DNA from 2 places in the Pseudoalteromonas sp. KAN5 genome. Region 1 is predicted to be linked to the other one. Evidence: riboswitches for the same ligand, from Rfam matches in the RefSeq annotation. Region 1 holds a riboswitch; the other holds the start of a gene.
The links. Region 1 has a riboswitch for cobalamin ahead of KAN5_RS10525 (ABC transporter ATP-binding protein). Riboswitches for the same ligand answer to the same signal wherever they lie in the genome.

Region 2: it holds a riboswitch for cobalamin, as region 1 does, so the genes downstream of both, KAN5_RS11515 (TonB-dependent receptor) here and KAN5_RS10525 (ABC transporter ATP-binding protein) in region 1, are expected to answer to the same signal.

What each region holds. Positions count from the first base shown of each region.
Region 1 covers NZ_AP025589.1:2,346,264-2,352,054, reverse strand. Annotated here, with positions in the region: rRNA gene KAN5_RS10545 (23S ribosomal RNA) at 1-1,413, shown strand, start outside; rRNA gene rrf (5S ribosomal RNA) at 1,670-1,784, shown strand; gene KAN5_RS10535 (FKBP-type peptidyl-prolyl cis-trans isomerase) at 2,099-2,527, shown strand; gene KAN5_RS10530 (histidine phosphatase family protein) at 2,781-3,395, shown strand; cobalamin riboswitch at 3,417-3,560, shown strand; gene KAN5_RS10525 (ABC transporter ATP-binding protein) at 3,644-4,477, shown strand; gene KAN5_RS10520 (iron ABC transporter permease) at 4,467-5,462, shown strand; gene cobT (nicotinate-nucleotide--dimethylbenzimidazole phosphoribosyltransferase) at 5,466-5,791, shown strand, end outside.
Region 2 covers NZ_AP025589.1:2,587,169-2,592,959, reverse strand. Annotated here, with positions in the region: gene KAN5_RS11530 (2-dehydropantoate 2-reductase) at 1-648, opposite strand, end outside; gene KAN5_RS11525 (VanZ family protein) at 641-991, opposite strand; gene KAN5_RS11520 (YajQ family cyclic di-GMP-binding protein) at 1,146-1,628, shown strand; cobalamin riboswitch at 1,840-2,007, shown strand; gene KAN5_RS11515 (TonB-dependent receptor) at 2,041-3,888, shown strand; gene msrA (peptide-methionine (S)-S-oxide reductase MsrA) at 3,982-4,518, opposite strand; gene KAN5_RS11505 (efflux RND transporter permease subunit) at 4,657-5,791, opposite strand, start outside.

The DNA of each region.
Region 1 (5,791 bases):
GAAAATCCGGGTTGCTAAGACTGAGACACGAGACGAGCCACTAAGGTGGTGAAGTTGCTGATGCCATACTTCCAGGAAAAGCCTCTAAGCTTCAGATTATACCGAATCGTACCCCAAACCGACACAGGTGGTCAGGTAGAGAATACTAAGGCGCTTGAGAGAACTCGGGTGAAGGAACTAGGCAAAATCGTACCGTAACTTCGGGAGAAGGTACGCTCCTATCTGTGATGAGATTTACTCTCTAAGCGGACGGGAGCCGCAGTGACCAGGTGGCTGGGACTGTTTATTAAAAACACAGCACTGTGCAAAATCGCAAGATGACGTATACGGTGTGACACCTGCCCGGTGCCGGAAGGTTAATTGATGGGGTTAGTTTTCGGACAAAGCTCTTGATCGAAGCCCCGGTAAACGGCGGCCGTAACTATAACGGTCCTAAGGTAGCGAAATTCCTTGTCGGGTAAGTTCCGACCTGCACGAATGGTGTAACCATGGCCACGCTGTCTCCACCCGAGACTCAGTGAAATTGAAATCGCAGTGAAGATGCTGTGTACCCGCGGCTAGACGGAAAGACCCCGTGAACCTTTACTACAGCTTGGCACTGAACATTGAACCTACATGTGTAGGATAGGTGGGAGACTTTGAAGATGAGACGCTAGTCTTGTTGGAGTCGTCCTTGAAATACCACCCTTGTAGTTTTGATGTTCTAACGTTGGCCCCTGAATCGGGGTTACGGACAGTGCCTGGTGGGTAGTTTGACTGGGGCGGTCTCCTCCCAAAGAGTAACGGAGGAGCACGAAGGTTGGCTAAGTACGGTCGGACATCGTACGGTTAGTGTAATGGTAGAAGCCAGCTTAACTGCGAGACAGACACGTCGAGCAGGTACGAAAGTAGGTCATAGTGATCCGGTGGTTCTGAATGGAAGGGCCATCGCTCAACGGATAAAAGGTACTCCGGGGATAACAGGCTGATACCGCCCAAGAGTTCATATCGACGGCGGTGTTTGGCACCTCGATGTCGGCTCATCACATCCTGGGGCTGAAGTCGGTCCCAAGGGTATGGCTGTTCGCCATTTAAAGTGGTACGCGAGCTGGGTTTAGAACGTCGTGAGACAGTTCGGTCCCTATCTGCCGTGGGCGTTTGAGAATTGAGAGGGGTTGCTCCTAGTACGAGAGGACCGGAGTGAACGAACCGCTGGTGTTCGGGTTGTCATGCCAATGGCATTGCCCGGTAGCTACGTTCGGAACTGATAAGCGCTGAAAGCATCTAAGCGCGAAGCAGGCCTCGAGATGAGTTCTCACTAGACTTTTAAAGTCTCTGAAGGGCCGTTGAAGACTACAACGTTGATAGGCAAGATGTGGAAGCATGGTGACATGTTAAGCTAACTTGTACTAATTACCCGTGAGGCTTAACCATACAACGCCAAACGCGTTTTATCATTTACGTCCATGTAAATGACTAAAGCCGCACAAGTGCGTTAAAATCTGTTCCAGACAGATTTTTATGTGACTGTTTAAGCGCAGAAGTTAAGATTGTAGGTCGTGATTTATCGCGACAACTAAAGTAGATTTACTAGCAGCTGTAAGCGATAAGCTTTAAGTTGTAAGAAAACAATTATCAGCATTTTCAAATTTTAGTTAGTGCGTAGAAATACGAACTGACACCAAATTTGCTTGGTGACAATAGCGTTTTGGACCCACCTGACCCCATGCCGAACTCAGTAGTGAAACGAAACAGCGCCGATGATAGTGTAGCATTTGCTATGTGAAAGTAGGTCATCGCCAGGCTCCAAATAATAGAAACCCGTTACAGCGATGTAACGGGTTTTTTGTTGTAAAGTATAGCTGTCAGCGTTAAGCCGTCAGCTATCAGCCGCACAGTGTCAACCTGGATACCGCAGCGTGGGTTGAGGGCTCCCACGGATTAAAGAACGCCACGAACTCCTCAGAGCGCAACATACACCTTTAAAACGGTGCCTCTTTAACTCTCCTGCATTTTAATCTTGAAAAACTCGAAACTCGAAACTTATTATAACACTTGCGTTTATTGTTCTACTTATGCGATAAATCACCTTATTTATAGTATAAATAAGTGAGCTTAGGTGGCACGGAAAAAGACAACAAAATCAAAAGGCTCTTCGGGGCTTAATCGTAAAAACAGTGAAAGTTTTATTGCAAAGTTTAGTAGTCACCCTGATACTCAACGGTGTGATTCTGGTTTAATGTATAAGGTAATTGATGAAGTGTCTGCAGAGCAGGTAACTGATTCAGATACTGTGGTAATTAATCAGCGTATTATGTTAGCAGATGGTAGTGTTATAGCTGACAGCTATAAAGCGGGTATGCCGGAAGTGTTTGCATTAGCTGAGGCTATTGAAGGATTACGAGAAGGTATCCTATTGATGACTGTTGGTTCTCGCTATGAGTTTGTTATTCCTCCTGAACTGGCATGGGGTCGCAAAGGTAATGGCGGTAAAATAGGTGCTAATGCGGTATTGCATTTTGATGTGCGTTTAATACGTTTAGCTTAAGCGGTGCTTTATATCAATCAACTTAAATATTTAACCATTCTAGCGAGCTAAATAAAGCGCTAACTGCGTATAAATGACTGCATGGATGCAGGAGGTAGAGCAATGCAGAAGCAATTGCCGAGAACAACTACATGTCAAAATTTATGCCTTGTTATCACGCCATTTATCTGTCGCTATAAATGGTCAGTAACTTGATATGATTGGTATTACTTAATAATTCAAAGCTCGATTCATTATTTTTACTAAGGATGTTATGACACCATTTTCTAGTCGTGTTTATTTATTACGTCATGGAGAACTTGTTGAGCAAGGTGTTTTGGCCGGACATACCGATTTTGCATTAAGCAAAAATGGTGTCGAACAGTTAAACTCTGCCGTTGCCGGAATTACGGGTATAGAACGCATTATTAGTTCTACGCTAATACGTTGCAGCGTATTTGCAACTGAGCTTGCTAATCGCCAACAAATCCCCCTAGTGTTAACGGATCAAATCCGAGAGTATAACTTTGGCGAGTGGGATGGTTGTAAATATGAATTTTTATGGCAACAAACACATAGTCCGAGTATTGGTGATTTTTGGCAAGAACCATGGCATGTTACTCCGCCCGGTGGCGAGCGCATGGCTGAATTTTATGAACGGATTGCGACATGGTGGCACACTCTACTAATTGATATTGCAAAAACCAACACTCAAGCGCAGTTGGTGATCACTCATGCAGGAGTGATCAAACAGCTGCTCGCGATAATTTGCCAGTTACCTAAACAATCTCAGCAACAAAATATTTTCTCCATCGGCTATGGTAAGCATGTGTGCATTGAGGTTTTTATTGATGAAAGTGGTCATGCATGGCCTAGAATTATTTTTTAAATACGATTACTAGCCGTCTAGAAAGATATTCATTGAAATATTTATTCACCTGCCCATAATAGAGCCTTATGTATTTTGGAATGGGGTGAAAGTCCTCAACTGTACCCGCAACTGTAAGTCACCTGGGTGATAAGTCAGATACAAAATACGTTAATTTGAATCAACGAGCGGGTTAACTCTTCTATTTTCACCATAAATGTTATGGGTTGTAGTGCTGTGGGTTTGCTATCGCCAGAGAGAACAACACATTGCATACACCTGACGCAGCGCCACCTCCTTTACTTAAAGTTACCAACTTATCTTGGTCTGTAGCCAGTACTACTATTTTGCAAAGTATCGATTTTTCGATAAAAGCAGGGCAGTTCATCGGTTTGTTAGGCCCCAATGGTGCAGGTAAATCAAGCTTACTGCGTTGTTTATACCGTTATAGCAAGCCAGGCAGTGGCGAGGTTGCCTTTGCCGGACAGAACATCTGGCAGTTAAGTGCGGATGAGTATGCTAAACAGGTAGCCGTTGTACTGCAGGAAACACCTTCGCAATTTAACTTATCTCTTTATGATGTTGTAAGCCTTGGGCTTACCCCCCACAAAAGCTTATTTAGTTCTACCACAACAACGGATAAAGAACTAATTTTACAGGCGATTGAACAAGTTGGCTTGAGCCATCATTGTCAGCAATCGTTTGATTCTCTTTCGGGTGGCGAAAAGCAACGGGCATTAATTGCGCGCTCTATTGTACAAGGCCCCAAATTACTCATTATGGATGAGCCTACTAGTCATTTAGATATTAAATATCAAATTCAACTAATGGAATTGGCTAAGTCGCTTAATGTGACCGTTTTAGCATCGTTTCATGATCTGAATCTCGCTGCGAGTATGTGTGATGAATTGTTGGTTCTCAAAAAAGGCCGATTAGTTGCATCAGGCACACCAGAGCAAGTGATCACTGAAAAAATGCTCAGCGATGTATTTGGCGTGTGCGCTGAGGTATCCCCGCATCCTCAAAGCGAGCAATTAGACAAGGTGATTCCGCATATTACCTACTTTTATGGTTATCAGACGGGAGTGACTAATGGCAAATAATCACTCTCTAGCTGTTGTCACTGCATTAATATTGGCAGTTGTCAGTATTTTTATTGCATTGAGCTTTGGTGCTGCCCCCAGTAAGTTCATTGATGTGTACCATAGTCTTATAGGGCAAGGGCATGACTCCTTTATTGAAAGAATCATCAGGCAATTACGGATGCCGCGTACCTTATTGGCTTTTTTAGCTGGTTCTGGTTTAGCGATTGCTGGGTTAATTTTACAAACAGTGACGCGTAACCCGTTGGCCGATCCTTATTTATTTGGTATTTCATCGGGCGCGTCATTTGGCGTGGTGTGCTTTATTACCATCACTGGTGTAAGTGCTGGAATTAGCATGTCTGCGGCAGCGTTTGTTGGTAGCTTATGCACTATGTTATTACTGGTTTTTATTGCTGGGCGGGCAGGTCGTGGGCAAGTTGAAACCATGTTATTAGCAGGGGTGGCGCTCTCATTTTTATTTAGCGCATTTACTAGTTTATTGTTGTACTTTAGCGATCCACAGGCGATCACCGCTATTTTATTTTGGACGTTAGGCAGCTTTGCTCGTGCTCATTGGGAAACACTCTGGTTACCTGCTTTAGTTATTTTAAGTTGTACAGCGATAATGATGGGTTTTCGCCGTCAGCTCAATGCAATGTTATTAGGTGATGAAAGTGCTGTAACGCTAGGTATCCCAGTGCAACGTTTTCGACTATTAATGTTGATACTTAGCTCTTTGATCACTGCTGTATTAGTCGCCATGTGTGGCGGTATAGGTTTTGTTGGTTTGATGATCCCGCATATTGTGCGCTTTTTTATTTCCCAAGGCACACCCAGTGGCTTAATGATGACCGCACTGGTTGGTGGTACATTTATGGTATGGGTTGATGTGTTGTCGCGTATTCTACTTGCCAATCAAGAGTTACCTATTGGCGTGATCACCTCTGCAATTGGTAGTGTGTTCTTTTTATCGTTACTTTATTTTCGCAAGCGAGAGAGCTAACCGATGTTTAATATACCCACAATGACGAACCAATTTAGCTACATAATCGCTGATAAAATAAATCAAAAAACCAAACCATTAGGCGCACTTGGACTGCTTGAGCAATGTGCTATGCAACTGGTTACAGTGTTTAGCCAAAATGTGGCTGAGGAACACGCGTTTAAAGCATTCACGCCTAGTATCAGCAAACCTACTTTATTGGTTTTTGCAGGGGATCATGGTGTGGCAGCGCAAGGCGTGTCGATAGCACCCAGTGATGTTACCTCTCAAATGGTTGCTAACTTTGTCAGCGGTGGTGCAGCCATCAATGTATTTTGCCAACAGCTTGG
Region 2 (5,791 bases), 240 kb from region 1:
ATTTACAATTTTTCCACTAAATTGTGGTGCTGTAAGTGCGCCATTTTTTACATTATGTAAAGCTGTAAGTGGGTTGATTGCAATGTTCACTAACAGCTTCTGCCAGCGTAATAGAGTAATGTGCTCACTAAAGCTGATATTGGGTAAACCTTGTAGTTGTTGCATTACATCTTGGTAGCGAGCAGCAGCTACTGCATTACAACTGCCCAAGACACTTTCGCCGTTGCCGGTATGAGTGACGGTAGTCGGTGTGATTTTAAAGCCAGCTAATCGAGTTGTTAAAAAAAACAGGGCTTGCTGGCTTTGTAATTGGCGTTGTAGTGGTGCAAGGTTACTCAAGCCATTATGAGATAATACAATACTACACTGCGCAGAAAAGTAAGGTTTCAGCTGCTTAAAAGCATCGCTTACTTGGTAGGCTTTAACTGCAAAAATCACCATATCAATCGGTTGATGAGCTAATTCAGGTAATTGTTGAGTGGTTAATACCTTTGCTGTTATACGGTGTTGTTGCTGATTTTGTTGGTAATAATATTTGTTTTGGCGGCAGCCACGTCTAGTGACAATAGTAAGTTGATTGCCTGTACTTAAAAAGTGGCTATATAGTAGGCCAATTGCCCCATCACCAACAATAACAATATTAGCCATGATTTGGTTTTGTACCAATATGGAACATTAACTTAATGGCAAAGTAGCTCGCAGCACCGGCAAAATCAGCAATAAAGTCGGCAACGGATGCTTGGCGATACGGTAGCATATCTTGCATTATTTCAATTGCAGCGCCATAGCTTGCTAGCAACAAAATTTGCATAAGTAGCGGGATTTTGAATGCTTTATCCATCACCACGGCAAGAATAAAGAAAATGCCAAAATGTGCTACTTTATCAACATGCGGAAATAAGTTTGCAGCACCTTTAATTTCCTTGGCAAACAAAAAAGTAAACGCCACTATACTCACTAAAAATAGTGCTTGGTAAACACGCCGAGTCACGATAAATCCTAAAATCGTTTAAAAACAGAGCCGCAGTATATCAAACAAATTTCGTATCGCACCTGAACAAAGTGCATAAAAATGTAAAGATTTTTAAAATAGGCGTTATAATCTCCCTCATATTAATTTTAAAAAATCTTGTTAGGAGAGACCCATGCCTTCATTTGATATTGTTTCAGAAGTGGAAATGAACGAAGCAAAGAATGCGGTAGATAATGCTAACCGTGAATTAGAAACCCGTTTTGACTTTAGAGGTGTAGATGCATCGATTGAACTTAACGACAAAACGATTAAATTAAAGGCAGAAGCTGATTCACAGGTTATGCAGTTGTTTGATATTTTAGCAAGTAAAATATCAAAACGCGGTATGGATGTAGCTAGCTTAGAGCTACAAGATATTTCTCGTGCAGGTAAAAATGTATTTCGTAATGTTGCATTAAAGCAAGGTATCGAAAAAGACGTAGCGAAAAAAGTAGTTAAAGCCATTAAAGACTCTAAAGTAAAAGTACAGGCAGCAATTCAAGGTGAAGAAGTACGCGTGACAGGTAAAAAGCGTGATGACTTACAAGAAGCAATGCAAGTTGTGCGTAATGCTGACCTTGGCCAGCCATTTCAGTTCAAAAACTTCCGCGATTAAAAACTAAGCTGCGAGTAACGAACTGCGAGCCCCGAGTTTATCCAGCTGCACTCTTTATTTTTGAAGATATTATTGAAGCCAAATGACTTTTTGTTGTTTGGCTTTTGTATTTTGGCACTTATGCTTGCTCGAAGTTCGAATATTTAGATGTATAGCCGTCCATTGACTTTTATCCCTAAAATAATCACAATAACCACCTATTTTTAAGGTGCTTGTAGTTACTTTTCAAGGTTGTTGATAGGTACAGCAAGATAATCGGGAAGTTGGTGATATTTGTAGGATACAAATACAGTCCAACACTGCCCCCGCAACGGTGATACATAATATATACACGTATATTTGTTAAGTCCGGAGACCGGCCTTGAAGTCAATTTACTATCACTTGTGCGGTGGGCGCGGGTCAGGGGATATCATGTTAAACAAATCTACTTTAGGCGTAGCAATCGCTGCCGCGTTATCTTTTTCTGTGTCTGCAGAGCAATCAATTGAGCGTCTTACGGTAACAGCTAACAAATTTGAGCAATCAATTACTGATACGCTAGCGACTGTTGATATTATTGATCGTATAGAAATCGAAAAGAATAATTATCGGGATTTACCATCGCTTCTAAACACTATTGCTGGTGTCGATGTTGTTCGCAATGGTGGCTTTGGTCAAAAAGCTGATGTATTTGTTCGTGGGGCCAGTGCAAAACATACACTAGTGTTAGTTGATGGCGTACGTGTAAGTGATGCAAGTTCCGGTAGTGTATCATTAACCAATATTCCAGTTAATAGTATTGAACGCGTTGAAATTGTCAAAGGCGCAAGAGCGGCAATTTATGGTTCAGATGCAGTGGCAGGGGTTATCAATATAATTACCCGCCAAGCAAGTAAAAATACTGTGTCAGCCACATTAGGTAGTGATAATTATTCTAACTACCAAATAGCTGGCGGGCTTGTAAAAGATGCTATCACTTTTAATTATAACTTAGGTTATGAAGATACTGATGGTTATGATGTAACAGGTAAAGATCCATCATTAGCAGTAACAAAAGATCATGATGATGACGGTTACACTAATAAAAACATTGGCTTTAACTTGGCATATAGAACATTGAATGCAGGTGAATTTAGCTTACTTAGCCAGTATAGCGAAGGCCAAGGTGAGTATGATAATGCATGGGGTAATGACGCGTACGATTTTGAAAACTATATTGCAAAACTTGGCTGGAAAAAAAGCTCGGACGTATATACGCAAAGCGCATCAGTGAGTGTATCCCAAGAAGAAAATATTCAAACAGGGACTGATGATCAACAAATTTATAGCACAGAGCGTGTTGAGTTTGAATACAGTGGACTTTATACAGTAACAAAATCGTTAGATCTTACTGGTGGATTTAATTACTTAAATGAAGATTTATCTGCATCATCAGCTTCTTCATCTGAAGAAGAGCGCGATAATAATGCAGTGTTCGTTGGTGTATTTTATGATGATGAAACTTGGCTTGGTAACGCAGTTGTTAGAACTGATGATTACGAATTTCATGGCCGCGCAAATACTTACACAACAGGTGTAGGCTATAAGGCAAATCAATATCTTAGTGTACGCCTTAGTCACGGAACCGCATTTAGAGCACCATCGCTGATCAATGCCTTTGTCACGGATAGTCTTTGGTATGCCCCTAATAGTGATATTAAACCTGAAGAGTCAGTTAATAATGAGTTTGGTGTTACTTTAGATACAAAGTGGGGGCGTTACGATATCGCTATTTTCGACAACAACATTGATAACTTAATTGATAATAAATATGATGCTGAAATTGGTAAGTATGTAGCAACAAATATTGATAAAGTCTCTATGCAAGGTGTTGAGTTATCTGCTGATTTTGAAGGTTTGGGATTTCAACATAACATCAACCTTAGCTTCTTAGACGCTAAAGATGAAACAACCAATACAGATTTACCGCGCAGACCATCTGAAACATTTAATTACACCCTTGGCAAAAGCTGGGGTGATTTTGACGCTAATATCGCAATGCAATATCGCTCTTCACGTCCATCAATCGCTTATTATGATACTGAGTTGGCTGCTTATACAGTGTTCAATATAGCCGCAAATTATCAATTACTGGATGAGTTATCATTTCAGGCTCGAATTGAGAATATTACAGATAAAGAATACTTTACGGCAGGTACTGGGTTTGCCGCTAACGGTGACTTACTTGGTTACAATGCAGCTGGTAGACAGTTCTTTGTTGGCGCCAGTTACCAGTTTTAATCGCGTTTCAACCTAAATAAAAAAGCCCGACACCTTTTGTGTGTCGGGCTTTTTTCGTATTGATATAAAAATATTATGTGGGCTGAGTTTTACTTAACTTATTAAAAACGCTTTGTAGTCTTTAGCAAATTTCTGCAGCTTAGGTGCAATCAATAAACTGCAATAACGCTGCTCTGGATTTTCGTTGTAATAGTCTTGATGGTATTGCTCTGCCGGGTAATAGGTGGTTGCAGGGCTCACTTCTGTGACGATTTTTTCGCGTATTTGGCTTTGTAATTTAGCAATGTAGTCAGTTGTTTGCGTTTGTTGCTCAGTATTGTGGTAATAAACTACGCTGCGGTATTGCGTCCCCACGTCGTTGCCTTGGCGATTAAGCTGTGTGGCATCGTGTAGTGTAAAAAACATTGCGAGCAAGGTCTCAAAGCTTATCTGGCTGCTATCAAACTCGATATTAACTACTTCGGCATGGCCAGTAAGCCCTGTACATATTTGTTTATAGGTTGGATCTGTTGTTTCGCCACCGGTGTAACCAGAGCTTACATGGGTAACGCCTTTTACCCGTCTAAATGCGGCATCAATACACCAAAAACAGCCGCCACCAAAGGTAGCAGTTTCAATTGCTTTGCTCATATATGTACTCCTAAAAACGTTAAATTACGCAGATGTTCTAGCCTAGCAGAAGAACGGCTAAGACGGTGTTTTATTTCACGGATCAGAATGAGGAAAGGGAAAAGCGTTGCTGCATAGTGCAGCAACGCTAAAAGTTGCTTAAAGCTCTTTAAGTGGTTTTTCAGCTTCTTGCTGATTAAGTTTTTGTTGTAAAAACTCAGGTGATTGGGTGTTGCGAGCGAGCGCATAGTAGGCGGCAGGCACCACAAATAGTGTGAGTATGGTCGCAACAATCACGCCGGTAAATACAACTACACCGATTACCATTCGGCTTTCAGCACCAGGGCCTGATGCTAATACTAGCGGCACGGCGCTCATTACCGTGGTTAATGAAGTCATAATAATAGGGCGCAGTCGCATTGTTGCCGCTTGTAGTATTGCTTCACTAAACTCAACACCTTGGTCTCGCAGCTGATTAGTAAATTCAACAATCAAAATACCATTTTTAGCGCTGAGGCCAATTAACATGACAATACCAATTTGGCTGTAAATGTTTAAAGTAAGCCCTGTAGACCACAATCCAAACATCGCCCCCATTAACCCCAGAGGTACTGTTAACATAATAACAAATGGGTGTACAAAGCTCTCAAACTGCGCAGCTAATACTAAGAAGGTAACAGTAAGAGCTAAAACAAATACGTAGGTCATTGCTGAAGCACCTTCGTAGAATAATTGTGACTCACCTTTGTAATCAACCGCACCATCGATATCATTCTCTTGAGCGGCTACCTCATTTAAAAAGTTAAGTGCTTCTTCGAGTGTATAACCATCAGCAAGGTTGGCACTGAGTGTAATCGCGCGCATACGGTTATAACGGTTCAAACGTGATGCAGTGGCTTCTTCTTTTAGGCTGATCAAACTATCTAATGGCACTAGTTCACCACTGCGTGATTTTAAGTAGATATTTGAAATATCGGTTGGATCTGCAAAGTCAGCTTTAGTGCCTTTTAAGATCACATCGTATTCTTCACCGCGGTCGATAAACGTGGTTACTCGGCGCTGACCCAGCATTGTTTCAAGGGTGCGGCCTACATCAGAGACTGATACACCTAAATCAGCCGCTTTATTTTTATCTATACTGATCAAAAATTGTGGGAAAGTTTCTTTGTAATCATGATCGATTCGCACCAGACCTGGGTTTTCCTCTGCGCGTTTAATGATACGGTCGCGCCAATCGGCAAGTTGGTCATAATCGTTACCTTGTAGAACAAACTCGATAGGGCGAGAAGAACCA